Regions from separate parts of the Aminobacter sp. Y103A genome, predicted to be linked through region 1. Evidence: riboswitches for the same ligand, from Rfam matches in the RefSeq annotation. Region 1 holds a riboswitch; the other holds the start of a gene.
What was found. Region 1 has a riboswitch for cobalamin ahead of Amn_RS28810 (TonB-dependent receptor domain-containing protein). Riboswitches for the same ligand answer to the same signal wherever they lie in the genome.

Region 1 (4,415 bases):
CGCCTTGTAGGTCTCGATGATGTGGATCATGTTCGGCGGCGTTGCCTGCTCGAGCAGGGTCGCGGCCGCGCCGAAGCGCAATGGGAAAATGGCCAGGCCGCCAAGACCGAAGGTGAAGGCCAGCGGCGGCGAGCCGACGAAGACGTCGTCGGAGGTGACCGAAAGCACCTCCTTGGCATAGGCGTCGGCGATGATCAGCAGGTCGCGATGGAAATGCATCGTCGCTTTCGGCACGCCCGTGGTGCCCGAGGTGAAGCCGAGCAGGGCGACGTCGTCGCGGCCGGTCTTGACCGCTTCGAAGATGACGGATTTGTCGAGCGCGACCCGGTCGAGTTCGGCGTCGTGGTTGGCCGTGCCGTCGAAGCCGATCACCTTGGTCAGGAAGGCGCTGTCCTTGGCGCAGGCGATCATCTCGTCCATCAGGCGCGTGTCGCACAGCGCAATCGTGATCTCTGCCTTGTCGACGATCTTGGCGAGCTCACCGGCGCGCAGCATAGGCATGGTGTTGACGACGACAGCACCTGCCTTGGTCGCGGCCAGCCAGCAGGCGACCATTGCCGGGTTGTTGGCCGAGCGGATCAGCACCCGATTGCCGGGCTTGACGCCGTAGTTTTCGACCAGCGCATGCGCCAGTCGGTTGGTCCAGTCGGACAGCTCCTTGTAGGTGCGGCGGCGACCGTTGCCGATCAGCGCGGTGTGGTCGCCCAGGCCTTTTTCGACCAGGCGATCGGTCAGCTCGACGGCCGCATTGAGGTGCTCGGGATAGTCGAAGCCGTCGAGCAGAAAGGTCGGCCACTGGTCCTGGGGTGGCAGGTTATCGCGCGTGAAGGTGTCGATATGCGCTGACGGTCCAAGCATTCTGCGGCTGTCCCCTACCTGCTCATCGGCATGACGGAAGCGCCATGCGTGCGTTGGAATGCGTTACTTCGGGGGAAGGTGCTGCGCCGCAACGGGTAGCCGTTCGGCACAGGCCGCGGCTATGCGCGATCGACATGCGATCGGCGTCTGGCACAGCGAGACCTCCCACGTTCTCGACTGATGGCTGAGAATTGCACCGGACCAAAATTATTTCAAGCATAAAGTTTCTGCCGCTGGCCCATTGACGCAATCCGGCACGCTGGCCATTGCTATGCGCCTGGATTGCTGCCGCCTTGGAGGGATGCCCGTATGCTCGAACGCCATATCGCCGATTGGGACAACGCCTACACCAATGGCGCCAACATCGCCGGTGGCGATCGTTGGCCTGCTGCATGGGTGGAATCGGCACAGACGTTTCGCGACGCCCTGTCGGCAGATGAGAGAGCGCAGTTCGACATCGCCTATGGTGACAGGCCGCGCAACCTGCTTGACCTGTTTCTGCCTGAAGGCACGCCGAAGGGGCTCGTCGTCTTCGTCCATGGCGGTTACTGGATGGCGCTCGACAAGAGCTACTGGTCGCATCTCGCCAAGGGTTCCATCGACAGCGGCTACGCGGTTGCGATGCCGTCCTACAGCTTGTGCCCGGAAGTCAGGATCGGCGATATCGTGCGCGAGGTCGGTGCGGCGATCGGCAAGGCAGCCGCGTTGGTCGAAGGCCCGATCATGCTGACCGGTCATTCCGCCGGCGGACACCTCGTGTCGCGCATGGTCGCGGCTGCTTCGCCGCTTGCGCCCGATGTGCAGTCTCGTATCCGTCATGTCGTTTCGCTCTCGGGAGTTCATGATCTCAGGCCGCTGATCAACACCGGCATGAACAAGACGCTCCACATCGACGAGACCGAGGCGCTGGCTGAAAGCCCGGCGCTGCTGCGGCCGGTGGACAACGTCCGCATCACCTGCTGGGTCGGCGGTGGCGAGCGCGCCGAGTTCCTGCGCCAGAACGCATTGCTTTCCAATATCTGGACCGGGCTTGGCGCCACCACCGCTACAGTGGTCGAGCCCGACCGGCATCACTTCAGCGTCATCGACGGGCTTGCCGACAAGGATCATGCGCTGACAAGGACCTTGCTCGGCTGAACATGCGCGGATGATACCGACGCGGCCGAAGATGATGTCGATGGCCGTAGCGCGCACATCGTCGGTTCAGTTTCCGCGACCCCGTTGGCAATGTGCAGGTGGCCTCTGTCCCCGAGGGGCAGTGCCGTCCAATTGGCGGTCCCATGCAGGGCTTGCCGCGTCCGGGGCGATTGCACAAGTTGCCCTGTTTGTCCGTGTCCAATGATCCTATCTAGTTGAAAATCAATATATTTTATGGCCGGTCGCATGATTGCGATTGACAAGCCTCGGCATCCCTGAGTAGCGTCCGCCTCGGAATCGGTTCCGCCGAGAGGCGGATGAAAAGGGAACACGGTGAGGCCGAAGGCCAAATCCGCGACTGCCCCCGCAACTGTAACCGTTGAGCCTCTTCCATCATGCCACTGAACGCATTCGCGCGTTCGGGAAGGCGGAAAAAGGCTGTGACACGGAAGTCAGGAGACCTGCCCGTTCCAGTCACCCATGCTTGTCCACGGGGTGTGGTCAGGCGCGGTCGCTCGTGGCGGTGACATCGAAAGTGTTGCCGCATGCGGAAGGCCGTCGGGTCAATCTTGTCCCAAAGTCTGCCTGCCGACCTGTCTTGCCTGCGGTTTGGAAACCGGGTGCGATCCTTGTCGCGCCCCCCAAACCATTTGAGGGCAGAAATGCAGAGACTTATCCTGGGCATCGGCGCGATCATGCTGGCCATCCCGACACCATCCAGCGCGCAGCAGGCGCTCGCTGCAGGCGGCGTGACCGTGCTGCCGCGCCTGGTCGTTACGCCGCTCCGCCGCGAAACCGCGCTTGTTCGCCCGACGTCGTCGGTCACCCTGATCGACGAGCAAGAATTGCGAAAGTCCGCGGCAGCAGATCTGCCGTCGTTGCTGAAGCACTATGCCGGCGTTTCAATCATCGGCTATGGCGGCCAGGGCGCGTCGTCCAATGTCTATCTGCGCGGCATGTCGGCCGGCCAGACGCTGGTGCTGGTCAATGGCGTCCGCAGTTCGTCGGCGACCAGCGGTACGAGCTCGATCTTCAACATTCCGCTGTCGTCGATCGAGCGTATCGAGATCGCCAAGGGACCGCACTCAGCGCAGTATGGCGCCGATGCCATCGGCGGTGTCGTCAACATCATCACCAAACAGGGCGGCCAGTGTGCCGACGGCCGTAACACCTGCGGCAGCATCACCTCGGGCGTCACGCATCCCTGGGGTGGCTATCTCTCAGGCGATCTGCGCGGACGCACCGAGGACGGGATCGATTACTCCGTCGGTGGCTCCATCCTCGGCACGCGCGGCTACGACTTCACCACGCCGCTGGCCTGGGGACATGAGCCTGACGACGATGGCTTCCTGCAGGGCTCGCTCAACGTCGCTGTCGCCAAGGAGTATGGCTGGGGCCGGCTATATGCCGATGGCCTGTTTGCCCGGGGCCGCAGCCAGTACGATGCCTCCCCGCCTTCCGCCAATGAAGTTGACACCGACACCTTCGCCGGCAGGATCGGCGCACGGGTGAAGCATTCCGACAGCTGGAGCTCGACCGTCGAACTTTCCGGCAACCTCGACTATTCGAACAATGTCCGTGACGGCGTCGTGGGCAGCAGCGAATTCGACACCAGGCGCTACGGCATCTTCGCGTCGACGGAAAAGTCCTTTGAAACAGGTGAAGTCAGGCATGTCCTGGTCGGCGGTGCCGAGGCCTATCGCGAGGAGGTGGCTTTGACTGTCGATTTCGGTGTCGGCTCGCGCGACCTCGCGGCGGTGTTCGGCCAGTACTCGCTCGACTATGGCGCGCTGACGATCGACAGCGGTCTGCGCTACGATCACAATGAACAGTTCGGAGGCGCCACCACCTACAACATCGGTGCCAGCTACGAGCTCGTTCCCGAGCTTGTGGCGCGCGCCTCGTACGGCACCGGCTTCCGGGCGCCGACCTTCAGCGACCTCTATTACCCCAACTACTCCAATCCCAACCTGAAGCCGGAGAAGTCGCGGTCCTATGAGATCGGCATCAACTGGCGTCCAAGCGAGGGGACCGAGCTTGACGTCGCCTTCTACCAGACCTGGCTGACCGACGCGATCGCCTCCAACCCGCCGACCTACCTGCCGTTCAATGTCGCGCGCGCCAAGGTGACCGGTATCGAGGCCAGCCTGTCGCATGCGTTTGACGACCGCTGGAGTGGCAAGGTTTCGATCGACTACCGCTCGCCGAAGAATGAGGACAACGGCCGCTACATTCCCTATCGCGATCGCTTCAAGGCGGCCGCCGAGGTGAGCTTTGCCGCGACCGACAGCCTCGACCTCACCGCCAAGCTGCTCTACGGCGCGGCGCGCTACGCCAATGCCGCCAACACCGTCAAGCTGCCGGACTATGTGACGGTGGATTTCGCCGCCAACTACACGGTCGACGAGCGGGCGAGCCTG
Region 2 (4,415 bases), on a different replicon from region 1:
CGCCGTGCCTGGTAAAGACGTCGTGATAGTTGACGATCGACAACGGCAAGCGTTGCTGTTCGGCCGGAATCGGGTCGAACAGGTGGTGCGGAAAGTTGTGCGGTGCCGACAAGGTGCGCATCGTCAGGCCGCTGCCCGGTATGGCCAGCGACAGGCAGGCCTGCGAACTGTCCCACAGCTCGCTTCCCCGGGCGGAAACGCGCCGTGGCCCGCCTCGACACGATGGCTGACATTGGGCGCGAGCTTTGCTGCCACCGAACGCTCGAAATAGCCGAGTAGCCGAGGATACGGTCTTCTCGCCGAACCACGACGAGGCCGCCATCGTAGCTCGCTTTGACCCCAGCCTTGTCGACGGTGGTCTCGATCATTGGCACCAGGTCGTAGTTAACGCCCAAGGTCCGGGACGGCGCCTGCCAATAACCGTCCCGAGGATCGGTCGTCGCGGCCATATGTGCGCATGCCCTTGACGTCGACGGAGCCGAAGGGCGGCCGCAGCAACTTCCAGTGCCAGATCAGGTTCACGGCAGAACAGCATGTCGCTGTCCAGGCCGATAAAAGGCAGGGGCAAAAAGCAGGTGGTGGCGGAACGACACGATCCCCCTTGTTTTCAATGGGCCTTCACCGCAGCACCTGCTTGCGGCCGGTGGGGTGGTAGGCAAAGTCGTCGACCACCGCGCCGCCGAGCAGATGTTCGGTGACTATGCGGTCGACGGCGGCCTCGGTGACCCCGCCGTAATAGGTGCCTTCGGGAAAGACCTGCAGCACCGGTGCCAGGTTACAGGGGCCAAGGCAGGTCGATTTGGCGCTCATCGTGCCGTCGCCGGTCACGCGCAGCTTCTGGCGGTCCTGCTGGTTGCGCAGGTGGCCCCAGATCAGGTCCGCGCCGGCGGCATTGCACGGGCCGCCCTGGCAGACCAGCACGCGGCGTTTCTGCGCCGGCACGAGCGAGCCCTCTGGCGCCAGCCTGTCGAGCGGCGGGATGGGCGGCGTCGCGTCGGCACCGGTGACGAGGTCGGCCATCATTGCAGCCAGCAGCGGGCTTTCGGCGAGGCCCCGCGCGATGCGCACCGTCGGCCAAGGTGCCGCGTCCTCGGTCTGCCACCGGCGCAGCGACTTGGTGAGCCAGGCATTGAAGCTGGGCTCGATCGGCAGCATAAGCGGCAGGATGAGGATATCGGAGAAATCCTGCTGGCGAAGTGCCGCAAGCGCCTCGCGCAGCGACGGCGTGCCTTGTTCGGTGAAGCCGAAGCTGGTGTGATCGACGCCGGGCAACGCCGCGGCGAGATCACAGAGCTGCTGCATCTGCCTGTAGGGCGCGGCAGCAAAGGCCGACTTGGCGACGAGCACGATGGCACGTCTGGCCTGGGACTGCGCGGTCTCAACTTCTGTATTGTGCAAACGATCGATCCCTGGCCTGACTGCGGTCGGGATTGTCGCAACGCATGTTGGTGGAAGGCGATGGCCGATAGCGCCGCCTGCACGAACCTGCGCTCCGGTGGTACACCCCGCCCACGGAACATCACTCGGTCAGGCAGGTCTCCTGGCTCGCGGGTCTCGGCTCATTGCCTGCCTTCCCGGCCGTCGGCCAGTGACACAATCGGCAATGCGGCTCACCGCTTACAGTTGCGGGGCAGCTTCGGTTTCGCACCGAATTCCCTCTTAGCTTCCGCCCGAAAGCAGAAGAACCATAACCGCGCGGCAAGCTATATGCGGGCAGACGCAAGTCAAGGGTTGTCGATGGACACGTACCTAGGCCAGCAATGCGCTGCCTTGCGATCGCTTGGCGTTGCTGGACATAGTCCGGCGATGGACGACGATTGCCAAGCAGCCCTTCCGATCATGACCGTGCGCCATCGGGGCGCATTGGTAGAGACCGGAGATGGACATGCACCCCAAGCGGAATAAGCCCAGGAATGCCAGGGCCGGCTGCCTCTGTGCAAACCGCACAAGGCGAACGGCGCCTGCCCGAGGCATATCGACATGAAAATCGGCAACCGGCGTCGATATGAAGCGGGAAGCTCGCAGTTGCGATGTGAAGGCGTCCGCGGCTGATAAGCTTGTCTGCGCGACATCGGATGTGCGAGGGGACGCGCCCGCCCATTGATTGGGGGGGCAGGGCGGGCGCTAAGCTCGGGTGGTCCAAGGGGGGGTAAGGACGAGGTGAGCCTGTAGGTCGTTTAGAGGTTCCTAACGTAAGGTCAACCAGCGCCAGCGAGCGGACGGCGCGGTCGTTCAACTTCTCGTGTAGAGCGGCTGGATCGCAAGCGGCGTCGAGCCCGTTCAGGGCAATCTGAGCGGCCGTCCACCGGTGCGTTGCCAGGACACCGGCGAGTGTCGTGAGTTACCGCCAACGTGAAGACGCTGGGAACGGCCACCAGGCGGGTCGCCAGAATGATTGCAGAGCAGCTTTGGCCTGTTTTCGTGGGCACCCCACCAATGTGGCCCGGCATGCAATCGCGACAGCCACAGGCGACGATCGGAGGTGTCGATGATGTGCGCGGCGGCGGCTCACCGCGTGGGCGAACGCTTCGCCGAAAGCGTTGGAGCAGGCGCGCGACGAGCTTGCCGCACATGCGCGCCGTTGGCAGTGAGGACCGAAGTTACCGCTTCGCGGTGTCCGCGCTGCTCGCCAGGCTGGCAGGAAGGGGCTTGCTCGAGCATTTCAGATGCATGTCCCGGGCGAATTTCTTGCGCATCTTGGCGCGATGCTCCTTGCCGGCCATGGCGATGCCGAGCCCGTATGGGCCAAGCAGCAGCCCTGCCGATACGCTCAGGGTTTCTTTCTCTTGCGCTGCGTAGTTCGCCGCCTCAGCTCGAGCTTTCGTGCAGTCCGCTGACCGCCATTTGGGATCCTTGGCAGAGAGTGTGGTGGCATAGTCGGCGGGCTGGGATGCACAGCCGGCAACTGCGAGCATCGTCACCGCAGCGAGCAGTTTGGCCTTCATCTATGAGTCCTTGCTAAACATCCGTCCATCAACACAGACAGGGCTGATTCCGCAAGGGGCGGCGGAAGAACACCAACATAGGAATATGCCTCTTTATCATAAGGAAACAAAGTTGCCTGATTTGAGGGCGTCGGCTATGCAGGGGTGTCTTAAGGGAGGAGAATGCCATGGCGAACAAAACAATCCTCAAATTTGGCCAGCCGGAAGGTGCAGATTCCAACGACCTACCGGGATGGGTGGTGGTCGACGGAAAGCCGACGATGAAGACGGCCGTCCAGCATACGACCGGGGATGGCAAGGTGCTGTCGGGAACGTGGCAGGCCACGCCAGGCACCTACCACGCCAGCTACACCGACTACGAGTTCGTCCACATGATCTCGGGTCGCATCATCATCACGCCGGATGGCGGCGCGCCCGTCGAGGTTGGGCCGGGCGACGCGTTCGTCGTGGAAGCGGATTTCAGGGGCACCTGGAAGATCATCGAGCCGGTGACGAAGCACTTCGTCGTTACGCTGGGATCGTAGGAAACACCGCGCAACCGGCGGGGATATCTCCATCGGCTGTCGAAGAAGGCTGCCGGCCGGCTCGTGCACGCGGACGAACGCCTGATTGATTCGACCTGGTTCCGACAGTGAGCGGAACCAGGCGCACCGGTGATGCCTTGCTGGCTTAATTTCCTTGGGAAAAGGCTGGTGCAGCTTTGAATGATCAAACAACGCGAGATGCATCGCGCATGTTGCGTTCCCCGGCCGAGAATGAGCATTTTTCCAAGCTTTGCGGCCAGGACTGATCGCTCGCTGCGCGACCACCACAACATCACCGTCGACCTTGTCCGCGGCTATTGCGGGCTACCACCTGTGCTTGCAGAAGGTTGACCTTTGCCCGAGCTGGTTTATTTAGGCCCCGGGCAGGTATGGGTGGTAATTTATGTTGGCAGTGGTGAATTCGCTGTGGATCGGCAACAGATTGGGGCCGGTCCACGCGGGGTGTCTGAGGTCGTTTCTTCGAAATGGGCATCGTGTCGTTCTGCACGTGTTTGACCGGCCGGACGACGTGCCTGAAGGCGTCGAACTTTTCGACGCCCAACGGTTGATGGCTCGATCGGAAATCGTTGCACATGAGACGACGGGTAGCCTGGCTTTGGCGTCGGATATCTATCGGTACCGCATCCTGCGGGCGGGCCTCGGCATATACGTGGATTGCGACGTCTATTGCCTGAGGCCGATCCAGCAGGAGGAATTCCTCTTCGGCTGGGAATCCGACAAGGCGATCAATGGCGCCGTGCTGGGGCTGCCTTCGCAGCATCCGGCGCTCAATGAGCTGATCGCGGCATCCAGCGATCCTCATTTCATTCCATGGTGGTATCGAAGCACAAAGAGACGGTTACTGCGCCTGCGCAAGGCCATGCGCCTGCCTGTCCCGGTATCCCGCCATCGTTGGGGTGTCATTGGACCGCAGCTGTTGACCAAC

Region 2: linked by a shared signal. The riboswitch ahead of Amn_RS04520 ((2Fe-2S) ferredoxin domain-containing protein) and the one ahead of Amn_RS28810 (TonB-dependent receptor domain-containing protein) in region 1 are both predicted to bind cobalamin.

What each region holds. Positions count from the first base shown of each region.
Region 1 is NZ_AP017987.1:263,569-267,983, forward strand. Features, by position in the region: gene Amn_RS28800 (AMP-binding protein) at 1-858, opposite strand, end outside; gene Amn_RS28805 (hormone-sensitive lipase) at 1,168-1,995, shown strand; cobalamin riboswitch at 2,277-2,478, shown strand; gene Amn_RS28810 (TonB-dependent receptor domain-containing protein) at 2,658-4,415, shown strand, end outside.
Region 2 is NZ_AP017986.1:924,685-929,099, forward strand. Features, by position in the region: gene Amn_RS04515 (hypothetical protein) at 1-322, opposite strand, end outside; gene Amn_RS04520 ((2Fe-2S) ferredoxin domain-containing protein) at 619-1,398, opposite strand; cobalamin riboswitch at 1,514-1,706, opposite strand; gene Amn_RS04525 (hypothetical protein) at 2,601-2,945, opposite strand; gene Amn_RS04530 (cupin domain-containing protein) at 3,113-3,469, shown strand; gene Amn_RS04535 (glycosyltransferase) at 3,873-4,415, shown strand, end outside.